DNA from 4 places in the Anoxybacillus sp. TBDG-1 genome. Region 1 is predicted to be linked to each of the others. Evidence: riboswitches for the same ligand, from Rfam matches in the RefSeq annotation. Region 1 holds a riboswitch; each other region holds the start of a gene.
What was found. A riboswitch is a leader RNA that binds a small molecule or an ion and turns the genes downstream of it on or off. The one in region 1 is predicted to bind S-adenosylmethionine.
Positions count from the first base shown of each region.

Region 2: linked by a shared signal. The riboswitch ahead of metK (methionine adenosyltransferase) and the one ahead of mtnK (S-methyl-5-thioribose kinase) in region 1 are both predicted to bind S-adenosylmethionine.
Region 3: linked by a shared signal. The riboswitch ahead of ACYQY7_RS08695 (methionine ABC transporter ATP-binding protein) and the one ahead of mtnK (S-methyl-5-thioribose kinase) in region 1 are both predicted to bind S-adenosylmethionine.
Region 4: linked by a shared signal. The riboswitch ahead of ACYQY7_RS03745 (methionine biosynthesis PLP-dependent protein) and the one ahead of mtnK (S-methyl-5-thioribose kinase) in region 1 are both predicted to bind S-adenosylmethionine.

Region 1 is NZ_JBTZSY010000017.1:19,491-24,535, reverse strand. Features, by position in the region: gene ACYQY7_RS07005 (aminotransferase class I/II-fold pyridoxal phosphate-dependent enzyme) at 1-324, opposite strand, end outside; gene ACYQY7_RS07000 (carbon-nitrogen family hydrolase) at 425-1,219, shown strand; SAM riboswitch class I at 1,307-1,406, shown strand; gene mtnK (S-methyl-5-thioribose kinase) at 1,476-2,645, shown strand; gene mtnA (S-methyl-5-thioribose-1-phosphate isomerase) at 2,656-3,687, shown strand; gene ACYQY7_RS06985 (methyl-accepting chemotaxis protein) at 3,732-5,045, opposite strand, start outside.
Region 2 is NZ_JBTZSY010000010.1:8,952-13,996, forward strand. Features, by position in the region: gene ACYQY7_RS04650 (energy-coupling factor ABC transporter permease) at 1-589, opposite strand, end outside; gene ACYQY7_RS04655 (N-acetylmuramoyl-L-alanine amidase) at 640-1,617, opposite strand; gene pckA (phosphoenolpyruvate carboxykinase (ATP)) at 1,738-3,324, opposite strand; SAM riboswitch class I at 3,498-3,606, shown strand; gene metK (methionine adenosyltransferase) at 3,727-4,932, shown strand; gene asnB (asparagine synthase (glutamine-hydrolyzing)) at 4,995-5,045, shown strand, end outside.
Region 3 is NZ_JBTZSY010000024.1:20,853-25,897, reverse strand. Features, by position in the region: gene ACYQY7_RS08710 (carboxymuconolactone decarboxylase family protein) at 64-408, opposite strand; gene ACYQY7_RS08705 (MetQ/NlpA family ABC transporter substrate-binding protein) at 480-1,304, opposite strand; gene ACYQY7_RS08700 (methionine ABC transporter permease) at 1,322-1,990, opposite strand; gene ACYQY7_RS08695 (methionine ABC transporter ATP-binding protein) at 1,980-3,008, opposite strand; SAM riboswitch class I at 3,080-3,185, opposite strand; gene ACYQY7_RS08690 (O-acetylhomoserine aminocarboxypropyltransferase/cysteine synthase family protein) at 3,642-4,934, opposite strand; gene ACYQY7_RS08685 (sterol-binding protein) at 4,999-5,045, opposite strand, start outside.
Region 4 is NZ_JBTZSY010000007.1:45,768-50,812, forward strand. Features, by position in the region: gene ACYQY7_RS03730 (hypothetical protein) at 79-711, opposite strand; gene ACYQY7_RS03735 (HD domain-containing protein) at 830-1,366, shown strand; gene metC (cystathionine beta-lyase) at 1,387-2,526, opposite strand; gene ACYQY7_RS03745 (methionine biosynthesis PLP-dependent protein) at 2,530-3,633, opposite strand; SAM riboswitch class I at 3,705-3,812, opposite strand; gene ACYQY7_RS03750 (DODA-type extradiol aromatic ring-opening family dioxygenase) at 4,016-4,774, shown strand; partial or broken gene mscL (large conductance mechanosensitive channel protein MscL) at 4,788-4,997, shown strand.

The DNA of each region.
Region 1 (5,045 bases):
AAGCCCTGCTTTTCCGCCAAATAAAATGGCGACTTCTTTTTCTGGATCAATCGTCACCCCGTATTCGCGTTCGTAAAACGTAGCGACCGCCTCTTTTAAAAACGAATAGCCGCGAAACGGCGAATATTTATGATACATCGGCTTTGCCACCGCCTGTTGCATCGCGCGCACAATATGTGCAGGCGTCGGCTGATCGGGATTTCCTTGTCCGAGATTAATGACATCGCGCCCTTCAGCGATGACCGCCTGTACGTTTTGCACGAGCGAGGCGAAAAATTGCTTCGGTAGTTGTTGTAACACGTTTGATTGTGGAAATATATTCATTTTTTTCACACCTACTTCACAAAAAGGTTGAAATTCTAGTCAAGTATCATATATCGTAAAAATCAAAATGTAAAGAAAATTTTTTGTTGAGGTGAATGATATGAACATCGCTTGCATACAAATGGACATTGCGTTTGGAACACCCGAAAAAAATAAACAAACCGCCTTGCGCTACATCGAACAAATCGCTCGTGACGTTGACGTCGTCGTTTTGCCTGAACTATGGACGACAGGCTATGATTTAACGAGGCTTGCTCGTATTGCCGATGAAAACGGGGAAGAAACAAAAGCGTTTCTTTCCGAACTTGCCCGCACGTACGATGTACATATCGTCGGCGGATCGGTCGCGAAAAAAACGAACGAACGAATGACAAATACGATGTATGTCGTCAACCGAAACGGCGACGTCGTTGGCGAATATAGTAAACTTCATTTGTTCCAATTGATGGATGAGCATTTGTATTTGCAAGCTGGAGAAACGATGGGGCTATTTTCGCTCGATGAAACGACGTGCGCCGGCGTCATTTGTTACGACATTCGTTTTCCAGAATGGATTCGCGCGCATGCGCTGCATGGTGCAGAAGTATTATTTGTCGTTGCGGAATGGCCGCTTTCTCGCCTTCATCATTGGCGTACGCTATTAACGGCGCGGGCGATCGAAAATCAATGTTACGTCGTCGCTTGCAACCGCTCGGGAAAAGACCCGAACAACGTGTTTGCTGGACATTCGCTGATCATTGATCCGTGGGGAAACGTGCTTGTTGAAGGGGACGAACAAAAAGGGATCATTGCGGCGAATATTGACATAAACGAAGTGCAACATGCGCGCGGGCACATCCCGATTTTTTCCGATCGTCGCCCAGATGTGTATAAAATTTTTGAAAAAAAGGATTGACAAACGAGCATAAAGCGATGTATGATTCGAATCAAGCGAATTCACGAAACGTTTTCACTGTTTAGAACATTCAAATAACGATAAACACTCTTATCAAGAGCAGGTGGAGGGACGAGCCCGATGAAGCCCGGCAACCGGCGATGACGCACGGTGCTAATTCTTGCAGCAGTAGGCTGAGAGATAAGAGGTGCGAAGCAAACTTCAAACCTCTTTCGTTCAGCGAAAGAGGTTTTTTATTTTGGGAGGAGGCATGTGTATGTACGAACCATTGACAGAACAAAAAGCGATTGCTCTTGCTGTTCGTTTAGGGCTATTTGGGGAAGATGCGCTTCTTTCTAGCGAAGAAATTGGTGATGGGAACTTAAATCTCGTCTTTCGCATCGTCAACGAACGAACAAACGACAGCATCATCATTAAACAAGCGTTGCCGTATGCAAAAGTCGTTGGCGAAAGCTGGCCGCTGACATTAAAACGGGCAACAATTGAAAGCCAAGCGTTGCGCACGTTCGCGAGCTACGTCCCTCACTATGTTCCGAAAGTGTACTATTCCGATGAGACATTAGCTATTACGGTGATGGAAGATTTATCGCATTTACAAATTGCACGCCGCGGGCTGATCGAGGGAAAAACGTTCCCGCGTTTATCGGAACATATTGGCGAATTTGTCGCCAAAACGGCGTTTTACACGTCGGACTTTGGCATGAATCAACAACAAAAAAAGAAGCTCGTACAACAGTTTACAAATCCAGAGCTATGTAAAATTACAGAAGATCTCGTCTTTACTGATCCGTTTTTTGACCACGACACGAACAACTTTGAAACAGAGCTTCGTGCGGATGTCGAACAACTTTGGCAGGATGACGTATTAAAACGCGAAACAGCGAAATTAAAACGGCTTTTTTTAACAAAGGCAGATGTGTTGCTTCATGGCGATTTACATACGGGAAGCATTTTCGCAAGCGACGAGGAAACGAAAGTGATCGATCCGGAATTTGCGTTTTACGGTCCGATCGGCTTCGATTTAGGGCAATTTTTTGCTAATTTACTATTAAACGCCCTTTCTCGTTATGAACGTGACCGCAAACCGCTTTTTGCTCATATTGAAAACACATGGGACGTGTTTACCCGCACGTTTGCTGAGCTTTGGCGCGAAAGCAACGAACCGTATGCGCACACATGTGGCGTGCTTGATGACATCATAAGCGATGCGCTCGTTGAGGCGATCGGCTTTGCGGGCTGTGAAGTCATTCGCCGGACGATCGGGTTGGCGCATGTGGCGGATCTTGATGAATTGCCGCTTGAACACCGACTCCACGCAAAACGCCATGCCCTTCGTCTCGGTCGTGAGCTCATCGTGCAGCGAAACACATTGACGATGAAAGACTTGAAACATCTTGTACAACAAACGGTGCATGTCAACAGCTAGGAGGAACAAAATGAAATCGGTACAATGGCACGATACACATATTACGATTTTAAACCAACAAGCGTTGCCTCATAAGACTGAATATTTAGAATTAAAAAACATAAAAGACGTATGGGACGCGATCGTGACGTTAAAAGTGCGCGGGGCACCAGCAATCGGCATGACTGCCGCCTACGGTTTAGCACTTGCGGCGAAATCATATGAAACCGATGACTTAGCGACATTTCATACCGAACTAAAACGCGACCGTGAATATTTAGCGAGCTCGCGTCCGACCGCCGTCAATTTATTTTGGGCGCTTGATCGGCTTATGAAAAGCGTCGCGCAAGCAAAATCCGTCAACGAAGCGAAAACGACGCTTATTCATGAAGCGATTTGCATACAAATCGAAGATGAAGACGTATGCCGTCGCATCGGCGAACATGCCCTTTCCTTGTTTCAAGACGGCGACTGTATCATGACGATTTGCAATGCTGGGGCGATTGCCACAGCCCGTTACGGCACCGCGCTTGCGCCGTTTCATTTAGCGAAAGAAAAAGGCATGTCGCTTCATGCGTACGCTTGCGAAACACGACCGGTGTTACAAGGAGCAAGACTAACCGCATGGGAACTATCCGAAGCTGGTGTTGATGTGACGCTCATTACAGATAACATGGCGGCACAAACAATGAAAGCAAAGCACATTTCCGCTGTCATCGTCGGGGCGGATCGCATTGCCGCCAACGGCGATACAGCAAACAAAATCGGCACGTTCGGCTTAGCCATTTTAGCGAAAGCGTTCAACATTCCGTTTTACGTCGCCGCTCCGCTATCGACGATCGACTTACAGACGAAAACAGGCGACGACATTCCGATTGAAGAGCGACCGAAAGAAGAAGTCACACATATCGCTGGCGTGCGCATCGCGCCAGATGTGAACGTCTACAATCCGGCATTTGATGTCACACCGCATGAACTCATTACCGGCATCATTACCGAAAAAGGCATCATCTTTGGCGACTACGAAACGAAACTGCCGACATTATTTGAGAAGCAATTTTAATTTTCGCACTTGCGTTGTCCCATATGGTCAAAAAATAACCCACCTTATGCGAGGTGGGTTTCAAACGTTCGTTCTTTTTCTATTTTTTCAATTAATTCGTCAATAAAACGAATCACTTCTGCAGATGCTTGCTCAAGTTCGATCAGTTGCGCTTCGGCACCTTTTATATCCCCTTTGGCGTACGCTTCCGCCGCTTTTTTCGCCGCTGCGTGCACTTTCTCGTGCGGGGCGTTTAACTTTTCGTACGCTGGCGTGCCTTGCAGTTGTTTTTTCGTTTGTTCATCAAAGTACCATTTTCCTAATCGGCATTGATGGTGAGAGGCGACATCTTCCGGGCGAACGTTCTCGTAGCCAACAATCATATTGTAAATGCGCCATTTCCATAATAAATGGTCTGTTTTTGCTAAATGCAATAGCGCTTTCGCAGATAGTTTCACGCTATTTTCATTTACCATATTTAAACGGAAACGGTCGATCGCTTGACTTAATGCATGAACTGTCTTTCCTGTTTTTTCACCAAGCTCGCGCACGTATTCCGTCAATGAAGCAATGGATGACATACGGCTTGCGATTTCATCGACGGCAGCGGCTTGCTCTTCAGCAATCGCGGCGTTCGTATTTGTGCTATCTTGAATGTCTCCCATAGCAGATACAATTTCTTGTAAAAGCGGCATCGCTTCTTGTGCTTGATGGACCGCTTGGCGAATCGTTGATGACGTGGAATAAATGGCTGATGATACTTCGGAGGAAATGGCGCGCAATTCTCCGACGTTTCGCTGCACTTCACCGAGCGATTGTACCGTATGGTCAGCGAGTTTGCGAATTTCTTCTGCGACGACCGAAAACCCTTTTCCGTATTCCCCAGCACGTGCTGCTTCAATCGATGCATTTAACGCTAACAAATTCGTTTGATCTGCAATCCCGTTAACGAGCTGCATCACTTTTTCAATCGCGCTTAAATGTTGTTGTAAATGTTCAAAACGGTCAACCATATTCGTAAATTGTTCAGACGTTTCAATAATTTCTCCGAACGCTTCCGTCATCATTTGTTGCCCTTTTTCTGCCCGTTCAACCGATGTCGTCGTTTTTTCAGCGATCACTGTCGCCGCATGGGCTACTTCCGATACGGCTGTCGTCATTTCTTCTGTTGCGGCGGTTACCATTTGCACATCGCTATTTTGTTGATCAAGCGCTTGAAGCAAATCTTTAATAAACATAATTTCGGCGTTTTGTTCCATCAGCGTTGCCGTTCCGCTTGCGATTTGTTCCATCATCGTTTCTGTGTACACTTCGACAAGAAGTTGCTGTTCGATGTTAATTGCCCGTTGCAATGTCTCCATGAGCGTTAAACACCGTTT
Region 2 (5,045 bases), on a different contig from region 1:
CAAATGAGATGACAGCCGCTGTAGCCATTCCTTCTACAATACCAATCGCCAAATGAATCGGTTGCATGAACAAAGCGAACGTAGTAAATGGTAATTCGACTTTTCCGGATAACAACGTTTGAACGACAACGCTAAACGCACCGAGTTGTAATCCAATGATAGCAGCGATGATAGAGGTGAACCATATGTTCGTTCGACGAATGAGCCGCTTATACAACGGATACGCGATAAAACATGTGTAAAAACCGAGATTAAACACATTGCAGCCGAATGCTAACAGTCCACCATCTGCAAAAAAGAGCGCTTGAATAAATAAAACAACGGATAACGTTAAAAATGCTGCATACGGACCGAGCAAAGCGGCAAGCAACAGCCCGCCTCCTAAATGTCCGCTGGATCCTGTACCTGGAATAGAAAAGTTAATCATTTGTGCGGCAAATACAAATGCTCCAAGCACCCCCATCAGCGGCAGTTTTTTTTCATCTGCTTCCATATTTATTTTTTTTAATGAGTAGCTTGCTACACCCGCCGTAGCCCCCCACATCGCCATTCCTACCGCAGGTGAAATGAGCGCATCTGCCATATGCATAGCCAAATCCCCCCTCATGTTTTATTATAGGGGAGATGTATGATTGAAAGCTATTTTATTTTTTCTTTTAGCTTACTTATTATATAATTTTTCGTCTTTTCGTCATAAACACCTTTTTTATTTCCACCAGAAAACATTCGGTTGACCCGTTTCACAGCATCTAACGTTTTTTGACCAAATATCCCATCTTCTGCCCCGCATTTAAAATCGATCGTATTTAGCGCTTGTTGTAAGATGCGCACGTCTTCACCACGATCACCGTATCGTAATACTTTATTCGGAAGTTTGCTTATTAGTTGTTCGATTGGATTTTGTTGTTTTAGTGATTGATTGACCGATTGGGATGGGGGCTTGACTTCTGCTTTGTTTACGTGCTTTTCGATAATTATTTGTTGGTTAGGCTGTAATGTTCGTGGATCGATGTCTGGATTTAGACGAAGTAACGTTTTTACACTTACTCCTGTTTTTTGGCTAATTGCCCATAACGTATCTCCTTGTTGAATGGTATATTGTTTTACCTCTTCTTTGATCTGAACAGTGACGTTTTCTTTTTCATTTAACACTTCTAAGTAGTTAAAGCACGGGCATTGTTTCCATTCATATCCTTTCAGCTCGTTATGTCCTTTGACGTCTTTATAGTTCGGCAAGATGTTGACAAGTGTTTTATATAATGCTTTCAATGATTGTTTTTGCTCATTCGTCGGTTGTTGTGTGCGAAAATCCCCTGTTAAACAAATGCCAATGCAGTATAAGTTATGATTGCCGACATGGTAGCTAATTGTTTCTAAGTCGTTGCAAAAATGAATCGTTCCGTCTTGTTCAATGACGAAATGGTATCCGATTCCTGGCCACCCTTTGCTAACATGATAATTAGCAAATGCAAATGCCGAGCCTGTTTTCGTTAAACTATGATGAATAATAATATGTGTTTTTTGCTGCAGTGTTGTTTTTTTGTACGACTGTCCAGAACGAGTAGGGAGAAGATGACGTATATCTTTTAATTGTGGGAGAGCAAATAGTTCCCTCATTTTGTAGCCTCCTTTTGTTCATTTCTATATACTACTATATGTTTCATAGTAAAAATGGTTTGTACGAAGTCATTAAAAATGAAAAAAGCTGCCGAATAAGCAGGCAGCTTCTTTTCTCGTTTATCCAATTGGTCCACCGAACTGTTCAATGCGTGGATCAACGTTTTTAAATTTTTTAAAGTTTTCGCGGAACTTCGCCGCAAGTTCTTTTGCTTTTTGTTCGTAAGCTTCTTGATCCGCCCATGTGCTTTTTGGTTGTAGCACTTCATCAGGGACACCTGGGACGTGAAGCGGAATGTGTAATCCAAAAATAGGATCTTGAACGGTTTCTACGTTATTTAACTCTCCTTCTAATGCTGCTTTCACCATCGCGCGCGTATACGACAGCTTCATTCGTTCACCAACGCCGTATCCACCACCAGTCCAACCGGTGTTCACTAAAAAGACTTGAACGTCGTGAGCATCGATTTTTTGTCCGAGCATGTCTGCATATCGTGTTGCTGGAAGTGGTAAAAACGGTGAGCCGAAGCATGTAGAGAACGTTGCTTCCGGTGCTGTAATTCCACGCTCCGTACCCGCTAACTTGCTTGTATACCCGCTTAAGAAATGATACATTGCTTGCTCTTTTGTTAGTTTGCTAATTGGTGGCAATACACCGAACGCATCTGCTGTTAAAAAGACGATCGTATGCGGGTGACCAGCAACGCTTGGCTGAACGATATTATCCATCGCTTCAAGCGGGTATGCTGCGCGCGTATTTTCAGTTAACGTCGCATCGTCATAGTTTGGTATGCGTGTGTCTGGATCAATCATGACGTTTTCTAATACAGAGCCGAAGCGAATCGCGTCAAAAATTTGTGGCTCTTTTTCACGTGATAAGTTAATGCACTTGGCATAACATCCGCCTTCAATATTAAAGACACCGTTGTTTGACCAACCGTGCTCATCATCGCCAATTAAGCGACGGTTTGGGTCGGCAGAGAGCGTCGTCTTTCCTGTGCCTGATAAGCCGAAAAAGAGCGCGACATCTCCTTCTTGACCAACGTTTGCTGAGCAGTGCATCGGGAAGATTCCTTGCTCTGGCAATAAGAAGTTCATGACGGAGAAAATCGATTTTTTCATTTCGCCTGCATATTCTGTTCCACCAATGAGCACAGTGCGACGTTCAAACGAGATGATAATAAACGTTTCTGAACGCGTGCCGTCAACCGCTGGATCCGCTTTAAATGTTGGAGCAGAAATGACTGTAAATTGTGGCTTATGCGCTTGTAATTCTTCCGTTGTTGGACGAATGAACAATTGATGAGCAAATAAATTATGCCAAGCAAATTCGTTGACAACTTGAATCGGCAAGCGATAAGCTGGATCGGCACCCGCAAAACCATTAAATACAAACACTTCTTCTTTTGTCATTAAATAATCAACGACTTTATTGTAAAGACGATCAAATACTTCTTCAGAAATTGGTTGATTGACAGTTCCCCAATCAATTTTATGTTTCACGGATGGCTCTTCGACAATATATTTATCCTTCGGGGAGCGACCTGTATATTTTCCTGTTGTTGCACAAATCGCTCCTGATAAAGTAAGAATGCCTTCTTTCCGAGTTAATACTTTCTCTACTAGTCGTGGTACAGATAAGTTATGAAAAACCCCATCCCTTTGTAAGAGTGTCGATAATTTGCTTGTCAGTTCAATGGAATTCATTGGACAAAACCTACCTTTGTTTGATTTATCTTTATGTAAAAAGTATAACACATTTTAATAAATAGTCCATACTAATTAACGTATTTTATTGAATTTATTTTTAAGACTGTTACAGTGGAAAAAACATTGACTCGCTTAATATGGATGTGATATGATGCTGAGATGAACGGATACTCTTATCCCGAGTTGGTGGAGGGAGACAGGCCCGATGAAGCCCAGCAACCGTCACATACGTGAAAAGGTGCTAACCTGTGGCAAGGGGACGCCCTTGAACGATAAGAGTGAAAGGCGCAGACAAATGCAAAAACCTTTCCTCTAAGGGAAAGGTTTTTTTCACGATAGACCATAATAAGAGGGATGAGTACCGTATCATTTTTCATTATACTGAGGAGGAATGTTTGAATGCCTAAACGTCGTCTGTTTACATCTGAATCTGTAACGGAAGGGCATCCGGATAAAATTTGTGACCAAATTTCCGATGCGATTTTAGATGCGATTTTAGCGAATGATCCAAATGCGCGTGTTGCGTGTGAAACGAGCGTAACAACAGGGCTTGTTTTAGTGAGTGGAGAAATTACAACATCTACATATGTAGATATTCCGAAAATTGTTCGTGAGACCATTCGTGAAATTGGCTATACGCGTGCAAAATACGGCTTTGATGCAGATACGTGCGCAGTATTGACATCAATTGATGAACAGTCGCCAGATATCGCCATGGGTGTTGACAAAGCGTTAGAAGCTCGCGAAGGGCAAATGACAGATGAAGAAATCGAGGCGATCGGTGCAGGTGACCAAGGATTAATGTTTGGCTTCGCGTGCAACGAAACGAAAGAGCTTATGCCGCTACCAATTTCTCTTGCACATAAACTTGCACGTCGTTTAGCGGAAGTGCGTAAAGAAGACATTTTACCGTACTTACGTCCAGACGGAAAAACGCAAGTGACAGTTGAGTACGATGAAAACGGCAAACCTGTACGTATCGACACGATCGTTGTTTCAACACAACATCATCCAGAAATTACACAGGATCAAATTGTACGCAACATTAAGGAGCATGTCATTCAACCTGTTGTTCCAGCAGAATTGATCGATGAAAATACAAAATATTTCATCAACCCAACAGGGCGTTTCGTCATCGGTGGTCCACAAGGTGACGCAGGGTTAACAGGACGGAAAATTATCGTTGACACGTATGGTGGTTATGCACGTCACGGCGGCGGGGCGTTCTCAGGAAAAGACCCAACGAAAGTAGACCGTTCGGCAGCATATGCGGCGCGTTACGTAGCGAAAAACATTGTCGCAGCAGGTCTTGCAGATAAATGTGAAGTGCAGTTAGCGTATGCGATCGGTGTGGCGCAACCTGTATCCATTTCAATTGATACGTTCGGCACAGGGAAAGTATCTGAAGATATTTTAATTGAAGTGGTGCGCAACAACTTTGACCTTCGCCCAGCAGGAATCATTAAAATGCTTGATCTTCGCCGTCCAATTTACAAACAAACAGCTGCTTACGGTCACTTTGGTCGTACAGATATTGATCTTCCTTGGGAGCGTACTGATAAGGCAGAAGTGTTAAAACAACAAGCGTTACAGCTAGCGAAGTAAAGAAAGGGGAGAGAGTTACGCCATGTAGCTCTCTCTATTTGTTAGTGAAACGGGGTGAAAACATGTGTGGCTTTGTTGGGGTAATACATGATCAACCAAATCAAATATGTGAT
Region 3 (5,045 bases), on a different contig from region 1:
TTTGTTTCTAAAGTTTGTTTACTTGATCACGTATGTAAAAAAGGATAGGAGTCCCCTATCCTTTTAATGCATGCGAGTAAATTCATTAACACATTGTTGAACGAGCGTAACCGCTTGGCCCATCGTCGCCCCGCCAGCTAAAGCTGAGGCGACCGCGCACGCTTCAAATATTTCTTCTTCTGTCGCTCCTTCATCAATACACCCTTTCGTATGATAGATGGTGCAATATTCATCTTGCTTGGCGACACTAATGCCCAATGCGATTAACTGCTTTTCTTTTTTCGACAACTCACCCTCTGCAAAACATGCTTCTGTAAACGCGTTAAACGTTTGCCCAACTTTCGGCATATGTTGCGTAAACGTTCCTAACCCTTGCTTATATTCGTGTAAAAATTGTTCCATCGACATATGCACTCCTCCTTCCTTTTTATCATGCGTCGTTTTTCGAAAAATATAAAAGGATGCCCGATTGGACATCCTTATTTTGTCGCTGGAATAACTGCGCCGTTATACTTTTGTAAGATGAAGTCTTGAATGTCTTTTGATTGTAATACTTCAACGAGCGTTTGAATTTCTTTACGTTTTTCGTCACCTTTGCGAACGGCAATAATGTTCACGTATGGGTTGTTTTCCGGTGACTCAACTGCAATCGGATCTTTTGCTGGATCTAAACCAGCATCTAACGCATAGTTTGCATTAATTAATACTGCATCTCCTTCGTTGTTTTTATATACTTGTGGAAGCAATCCTGCTTCGACATCTGCTTCAAACACTAAATTTTTCGGATTTTCAACGATATCATCAACAGTTGCCTTCGTTTTGTCAACGCCTTCTTTTAACTTAATTAACCCTTTTTCTTCAAGCATCGATAAAATGCGACCGTGGTCAGCAACCGAGTTGCTCATAATAATTTTCGCACCGTTTGGTAGCTCTTCAAGGCTTTTATATTTTTTAGAGTATACGCCGATTGGCTCAATATGAATACCACCAGCATTTACAAAGTCATAGCCATGTTCTTTCATTTGCGCTTCTAAATAAGGAATGTGTTGGAAATAGTTCGCATCTAACTCTTTATCCGCTAACGCTTTGTTCGGTAATACGTAGTCTTGGAATGTCACAATTTCTAATTCAATTCCTTTTTCTTTTAAAATCGGTTTTGCTTGTTCTAAAATTTCCGCATGTGGCACGTTTGATGCCCCAACAACAAGCTTATTCGTTTTTTCTTCCGCACCTTCGCTGTTTCCGCAAGCAGCAAGTGCTAATACAACAACTGTAGCAACAAGTAAAGAGATCCATTTTTTCATCTGTTTCTTCCTCCTTTTTATCGTTTATCTATTTTAGAAGTGACAAAGTCACCAATAAACTGAATAATGAAGACAATGACTAAAATGAGCACTGTTGCAACGAACGTGACGTCGTTATTGTTGCGTTGAAATCCTTCTAAATACGCTAAGTTTCCAAGCCCCCCAGCCCCAACAACTCCTGCCATCGCTGTGTAACCAACGAGCGCGATCGCAGTTACCGTAATCCCGGATACAAGGGCAGGGAGCGCTTCTGGAAGAAGTACTTTCCAAATAATTGTTGTTGTCGTCGCTCCCATCGCTTTTGCCGCTTCAATGACACCTTTATCAATTTCACGAAGCGCAATTTCAACCATGCGTGCATAAAACGGCGCGGCACCAATAATTAGTGCAGGCAACGCGGCATTTGCCCCAAGAATTGTACCGACAACAAGCTTTGTAAACGGGATGAGCAAAATAATTAAAATAATGAACGGGATGGAGCGGAAAATGTTGACGAACGATGCAATCACACCGTTAACCAAACGATTTTCCCATATATTTCCCTTAGACGTTAAAAACAGCAACAATCCGAGCAAAATACCGAGCACAAACGTCGCTGCTACGGAGATACCCGTCATATACAACGTTTCCATCGTTGCCGCCCATATTTTATCCCAAACGATGTTCGGAAATAGTTCATTGGACATTCGCCAACACCTCCACTTCAACTTCTTGCTGGCGAATAAAAGCGAGCGCTTGCTCAATTTCTTCATTCGCACCGTCTAAATGAATGAACAACACCCCATATGAACCATGATGCGTCTGCGAAATTTTCCCTTGTAAAATATTCACGTTTAAATCAAATTGGCGAATGAGTTGCGTGATGAGCGGTTGCTCAGTCGCTTCGCCGACAAACGTAAGCTGAACGACTTTTCCATTCGGATAACGTTCAAGAAGATGCAACATCGCCTCTTTCGTCTCCTCCGGCTCCGTCACTTGTTGGACGAATCGTTTCGTAATCGGTTGTTCTGGCTTACGGAACACGTGAAGCACTTCGCCCATTTCGACAATTTTTCCGTTTTCCATTACCGCTACACGATCACAAATTTTACGAATAACGTGCATTTCGTGTGTAATTAATACAATCGTTAAACCGAGACGTTTGTTAATGTCAACAAGCAAATCTAAAATTGAATCGGTCGTTTGTGGATCAAGCGCCGACGTTGCTTCGTCACATAATAACACTTTCGGGTTGTTCGCTAATGCGCGCGCAATGCCGACACGCTGCTTTTGTCCTCCGCTCAGTTGTGACGGATACGCATGTTCTCTTCCTTGCAAACCAACGAGTTGAATGAGCTCATCGACACGCTTCATCCGTTCCTCTTTCGGCACACCCGCAATTTCTAACGGGAAAGCAATATTTTCACGCACTGTTCGCGACCAAAGTAAATTAAAATGTTGGAAAATCATCCCGATTTGCTGACGCGCTTGTCGTAATTGTTTCCCACTAATTTTCCCCATATCTTTCCCATCAACAATCACTTCACCGCTCGTCGGCTTTTCTAATCCATTTAATAGCCGAATGAGCGAACTTTTTCCTGCTCCACTATAACCGATGATGCCGAAAATTTCCCCTTGTTCGATATGCAAGTTTACACGATCAACCGCCGTCACATGCCCACTTGCTGCTTTGTATACTTTCGTTACGTTTGATAAAGTAATCATGCTGTCACCTTCCTTCCATGAAAAAAGCCTTTCTGCTCAAGAGAACAGAAAGGCGTCATCATCCATTCTGTCTCTTATCTCTCAAAGCAAACGCTTTGTGTGAATTGGCACCATTTCAGCAGCGCTGACGGTTGCCGGGTTTCATCGGGCACATCCCTCCACCTCTCTTGATAAGAGCGCGTTCAAACACTTTATTCAGTTAACGTTTTAATACACTTAAGAAACTTTTTAAACTACGAATGTGAGTATATCATCGAAAGAAGGACAGTGTCAATAACATTTTTTTAACTATTTTAGCCACACAATGAGATGAACCGAATATATAACATAGTCAATCATTACTTTTCGGATGTCAAGCGACGAACAATAAACTGTTTTGTTTTACGGAAATGTTTACGGAAATGCAAGGGGCTCATCCAAGATGTACTCACGCCTCTAGATCAGCCCCCACAGTTTAAAAAATGAAGTTAAACGCTTTACGAATTATATAATGAACACTTTAATTATATTCTTCTTCTATTTTCGAAAAATTAGAGGTTTTGTCACGAACAGGAGCGGTCGCTCAAACGCTACGATTGCAACTCATAATAATGAAAGGTGCTAGTCGGAATATATAACTAGCACCTTTCATGCCTACACTTGCGAATATACGGAACGGACACCTGTCGCCGCTTCAATCGCTTGTTCTAAGTCTTCGATTAAATCCTCTACATTTTCAATACCAATAGATAAACGAATCATATCTTCTGTTACACCAGATGCTTGTAAATCTTCCATGCTTAGTTGTTGATGCGTCGTGCTTGCTGGATGAATAATTAAACTTTTCGCATCTCCAACGTTTGCCACATGCGACCAAAGCTTCACATTGTTAATAAGTGCAGCTCCTGCTTCCCTTCCTCCTTGAATGCCAAAAACGACGACTGCTCCCGCCCCTTTTGGCATATATTTTTTCGCTAGCTCTTTTGCTGGGTGATTGTCATGTTCAGGGTACAACACCCAATTGACTGCTGGATGTTTGTCTAAATACTCAACAATTTTTCTCGTGTTTGCAATATGTTCTTTCATGCGTACGTGTAACGTTTCAATCCCTAAATTAAACTGAAATGCGTTGAACGGGCTAATCGCTGGTCCTAAATCACGTAACAACTGCACACGTGCTTTCACAATATACGCTGCCGCTCCGATGTCTGCATAGATGAGGTTATGATAGCTCGGATCTGGTGTCGTAAACGATGAAAACTTTGGCGAATTCCAATCAAAATTTCCACCATCGACAATGATGCCTCCTAGCGTCGTCCCGTTGCCAAGCAACCATTTCGTCGCAGAATGAACGACAATGTCTGCTCCATGTTCAATCGGACGGCAAAGATAAGGCGTCGCAAACGTATTATCAATAATGAGCGGAATGCCTGCTTCGTGAGCAACCTCCGCAACCGCCTCAATATCTAACACGTGCAAGCTCGGATTGCCGATCGTTTCCGCAAAAATAGCTTTCGTTTTCGGTGTAATCGCAGCGCGGAAATTTTCTGGGTCAGCTGGATCGACAAAATGAGTTGTAATGCCGTATTTCGGTAACGTATTTGCAAACAAATTGTACGTCCCTCCATACAGCGTAGAAGCAGAAACGATGTCATCTCCTGCTTGAGTGACGTTTAAAATGGCCATCGTAATCGCCGCCATGCCGCTCGCTACCGCTAAAGCTCCTACACCGCCTTCGAGCTTAGCCACTCGTTCTTCAAATACAGTAACCGTCGGATTGTGAATGCGTGTATAAATGTACCCCGCTTCTTTTAATGCAAATAAATTGGCCGCATGCTCTGTGCTATCAAACAAATACGCATTTGACTGATAAATCGGTACCGCACGCGCTTTCGTTACCGGATCGGTTTGTAGTCCCCCGTGCACAGCAATCGTCTCAAATTTCATCGTTTCTCCCCCTGATCGAATAATTGTTGAATATTTTGAATTTTAACACGATAAAAATAGCTCGTCAATGAACAAGATCGTACGGTTTCGCAAGAAAAAAGATCGATTCTA
Region 4 (5,045 bases), on a different contig from region 1:
CATTTTTCATTATACTCACCTCTATCCACATTGTCAAATGCTTTTTTAAAAAATTTTTAGCCATCGCACATGCAATGGCTAATGGCGGATAAAGTCGATGTGGGTACCTTGAAAAAGGCCATCTTTATATTCGTATGTGACGATTAAACTGCCGATGTATTCACCTTTTTTTCGTTCGAGGAGTAAAACGGCTTTCAGCTTTTGTTTATCGAGCGCGTATTTTAAAAAGCGGTCGAATGTCGTTTTTACCCCTTTTTGTTCTTCGCGTGCGTACGGAATGAAAGCGTGAACGTGATCAATGATTAGCTCTGTTCCTTCGTTTGTCTCTTTCATTTTCATGCTTTTTAAAACGACGGTGCGCGGATCTTCGACGATCATTTCTTCTATGCCGTTTTCGTGATGTGCAAATACGTGCACTTCATTTTTATACGTGCCGTTGCCGCGCGCTTTCACGAGAAAAACGACGACATCTTCCTTTCCATCGTCCGTCACATCAACAGAATACAATTGCGGAGTCGCTTTCGGGTCATTGATATGTTCCCATTCTGGAAACGCATACGTCGCTTTTCCGACGTGAAGCGTAAAATGACGCACCCAATCTCCATCTTCTTTTCCACACAGTTGCACATTTGCTTCATCCAATTTTTTCGTGCAAGCATGCCCATTGAACGAAAACGCTGTCATCATTGATAATAATAATGATAAAAACATATGCGTCCTCCAAACCTTTTTTCACTTAGTATGAAGGAAAAATAGAAAAAATATGTATTGCTTTCCTTAAATAAAACATGGTATGATAATTAGAAAAACAAAAAAGGGGGCATGCACGATGAGACGTGTCACATTAACTGACATCTTCCTCCACCCCATCACTCAAAAATATTTGAAACGTTCAGGCGTCGCGCACGCTATTGCGACCGCATATCATGCGTATCGCCTTGCCCTGCAATATGGAGTCAATGTTGATTTAGCGACAAAAGCTGCATTGCTTCACGATATCGGTCATTATGAATGGTACTCAAACGGAACATGGGACTACGAAACATATAAACAAAACGACATTCATGCGATTAAAGGGGCGGAGCGAGCGCACAAATTGCTTATTCGACTCGGTGAACATCCTCAACATGCGAAAGAAATCGCCCTCGCCATTTTGCTTCATACCGATTCGTATCTTCCAGAAGGAGAGCTAAAACGAAAACCGCTTCAAACGATCGTAAAACTCGCCGATGAAGCAGATGAAGAACCGGGTGGTAAACATCATTATCGCCAAATCGATGACGAACTCGCTTTGAAAAAAATCCAACAACTCGATCGCATGGTCGAGCAACAGCTACAACGCGGTGCCCTCGACCAAATTAGCTAAGGCTAGGCGATATGCCTAGCCTATACATATGATAACGCCTGTTCAAAATCAGCAATTAAATCATCGATCGCCTCGAGTCCGACGCTTATGCGCAACAAGCCGTCTGTAATGCCGCGGCGGTGGCGTTCTGCTTTCGGCATCGCCGCATGCGACATTTTTGCCGGGTACGATAAAATCGACTCCACAGCTCCTAAACTGACCGCAAATACCGGAATGTGCGCATATTTGACAAACGTCCGCACCGCTTGTTCATCTTCCAGTTCAAATGACAACACCGCACCAAACCCGCGCGCTTGATCGCGATGAATGACGTGCCCTTCATGATGCGAAAGCCCTGGATAATACACGTGCGCCACTTTCGGATGACGATGTAAAAACTGCGCAAGCTGCATCGCCGAACGGGAAGCGTAATCGAGCCGAACGTGCAGCGTTTTTAGCCCGCGCAGCACAAGCCACGCATCTTGCACGCCAAGCACCGCCCCGAACGAATATTGCAGTTTGCGCAGCTCTCTCGCCAAGCGCGCATCTTTTACAACCGCTAACCCTGCCACAACATCGCTATGCCCCGCTAAAAATTTCGTTGCGCTATGCAAAACGACATCGACACCGAGATCAAGCGGCCGCTGCAAAATAGGCGTCGCAAACGTATTATCTAAAAACGTCAAACAACCGTGCGCTTTGGCAAGCTTCACAACTCCGCGAATATCTGTAATTTTCAATAGCGGGTTCGATGGCGTTTCCATATAAATGACTTTCGTATTCGGACGAATGTGACGCGCTACCGCATCTAAATCGGTCATATCAACAAACGTATGCTCAATCCCAAATCGGCTCAATACATCGGTGAAGATGCGATACGTTCCGCCATACACATCATCGGTAATTAATACGTGATCCCCTTTTGACAACAACAAAAATGCTGTTGAAATGGCAGCCATGCCAGAAGCGAACGCAAAACCGCTCACTCCACCTTCTAATTCCGCAATCGTCTCCTCTAACGCCTCGCGCGTCGGATTGCCCGAACGGCTATAATCGTACTTTCCAAACGTATCAAAATCGAACTGATGAAATGTTGACGCATGATGAATCGGGACGCTCACCGCGCCCGTTTGCGCGTCAATCTGCCATTTATTGTGAACGAGTTGCGTTTGCACATCCATCTTTTACACCTCTTTCATGCGTTGAAACGCTTGTGTTAAATCGGCAATTAAATCGTCAACGTGTTCAATGCCGACCGAAAAACGTAACAGTCGATTACACACCCCATTGGCGATGCGAACATCCTCTGGAATATCCATATGCGTTTGCGTCGCTGGATACGTAATAAAACTTTCGACACCGCCTAAACTTTCCGCAAACGTAATAAGCTTTAAGCTTCGTAAAAAAGCATTCACCCACTTTTCATCGCGCACGCGAAACGACAACATTCCCCCTCTTCCCGGATACAATACGTCCGTCACATCTTCATGTTCGACTAAAAATTCATATATCGCCTTTGCGTTTTGTTCGTGCTGGCGCATGCGAAGCGCAAGCGTCTTCATGCCGCGAATTAACAGCCATGAATCAAACGGAGACAACACCGCACCGATGGCGTTATGATACATCGCCAGCTGTTCACACAATTGTTTTCCTTTGGCGACAATGAGCCCGGCAAGCACATCGTTATGTCCACCTAAATATTTCGTCGCGCTATGAACGACGATATCGGCTCCTTTTGTGAGCGGCTTTTGCAGTACAGGGGTGTAAAACGTATTATCGACGATAAGAAGCAGCCCATGTTGTTTCGCAAACGCCGCGACCGCTTCGATGTCCGCTTCTTGCATTAAAGGGTTCGTTGGCGTCTCTAAAAAAATCGCTTTTGTTTTTTCAGTCACATATGCCTTTACCGCATCAACATCGCGAAAATCGACGTATGTAAACGTCATGCCGCATTTGCGCCATCCTTTTTCAAACAAACGATACGTCCCGCCATATAAATCGGCAGAAACGAGAAAATGGTCGCCGCTTTCAAACAACGCAAACACCGTTTGAATCGCTGCCATGCCTGAACTACAAGCGAAACCTTGATCTCCTTCTTCTAGCTGTGCAATCGCTTCTTCGACAATATGCCTTGTCGGGTTGCCGGTTCGAATGTAATCGTACCCTGTCGATTGTCCGATTCCTTCATGACGATACGCCGTTGAAAAATATACTGGCGGATTGACCGTCCCCGTCGCTGTCTCGCTTCGATTGCCAATTTGCGCTAACCGTGTTTCGATATGACTCATTCGCTCTCTTCCTTTCTAAAAAATAAAAGCCTTCAAAGAAGAAGGCTTTTTTGTCCATAGACAATCGCTTCTTCTTATCTTCCGAATTGAACGCCAATTCGCTGGATTTAGCACCTGACCGTTTCCGGCTGGTTGCTGAAGCTTCATCGGGCCAGTCCCTCCGCTTCTCTCGATAAGAACGCAAAACAATATCGAATTTTCTGATTTTTAATTAATGTACATCATTTCCAACAAAATTGCAACTGTTTTTTATTCCCCTTTCAACAACAAACAGCATGCATCCCATCAAAGATATGGCACATATATTTGCACTTCACATGTAAAAATAGACAAATCAAAACGATATATGGTAAAGTGGGGGCAAAAGTGAAGGAGGAATATAATGACTGCTTTATTTCTCGCGCACGGATCACCAATGTTAGCTATTGAAGATAGCGCATATGCATCGTTTTTAACCACTTTCGGTAAACGCATAGATGCAAAAGCAATCGTTGTATTTACTGCACATTGGACGACGCGTCAACCGACCGTTTCATCGATTGACGGAACGTATGAAATGATTTATGATTTTTCCAGTTTCCCACGTGAATTGTATGAAGTAACTTATGCTGCACAAGGTTCAGTCGAATGGGCCAAACGCGTCCAACATCATCTGAGGCACGTCTCCCCCATCGTCAATATCGACGAGAAGCGTGGACTTGACCACGGCTCATGGGTATTGTTAAGCCGACTATTTCCAAAAGCAAACGTTCCAATTGTTCAGGCATCCGTTGTTCCTTCGTGGACACCAAAGCAGCTATTTCAACTTGGTAAAGCGTTACGCCCGTTGCGTGACGAAGGTGTCATGATCATCGGTAGTGGTGGCACAGTGCATAATTTAATGGCGCTTCGTTGGGAAGAACGGACAAAAGTAGATTGTTGGGCTGTCGCCTTTGATGATTGGTTGCTTGCCCAGTCATCTGCCCATAGTGAAGATGTGTTTCACTATGAAGAAAAAGCCCCTTATGCTAAACAAGCCGTCCCGACTCAAGAACATTTAGCACCGTACTGGATTGCTTACGGAGCCGGCAATCGCTCGCCACATGTTTTATTCCGAGAATACGAGTACGGAAACTTAAGCCTTTTAGCTGTATCATTTTAATGGAGGGATTCCGATGTGGAACGAGTTTAAAAAATTCGCTATACGAGGCAACGTCATCGACTTAGCTGTCGGAGTGATTATTAGTGGGGCATTTGGAAAAATTGTTTCTTCCCTCGTCAATGACATTATTATGCCCCTTGTCGGTCTCATTTTAGGGGGAATTGATTTCAGCAAGTTATCTTGGAAAGTCGGAGAAGCAGAAGTGAAATATGGGGCTTTTATATGATTGGGCGTAAAACCCCTATGCCTTTAGGCTAGGGGATGTAAGCCC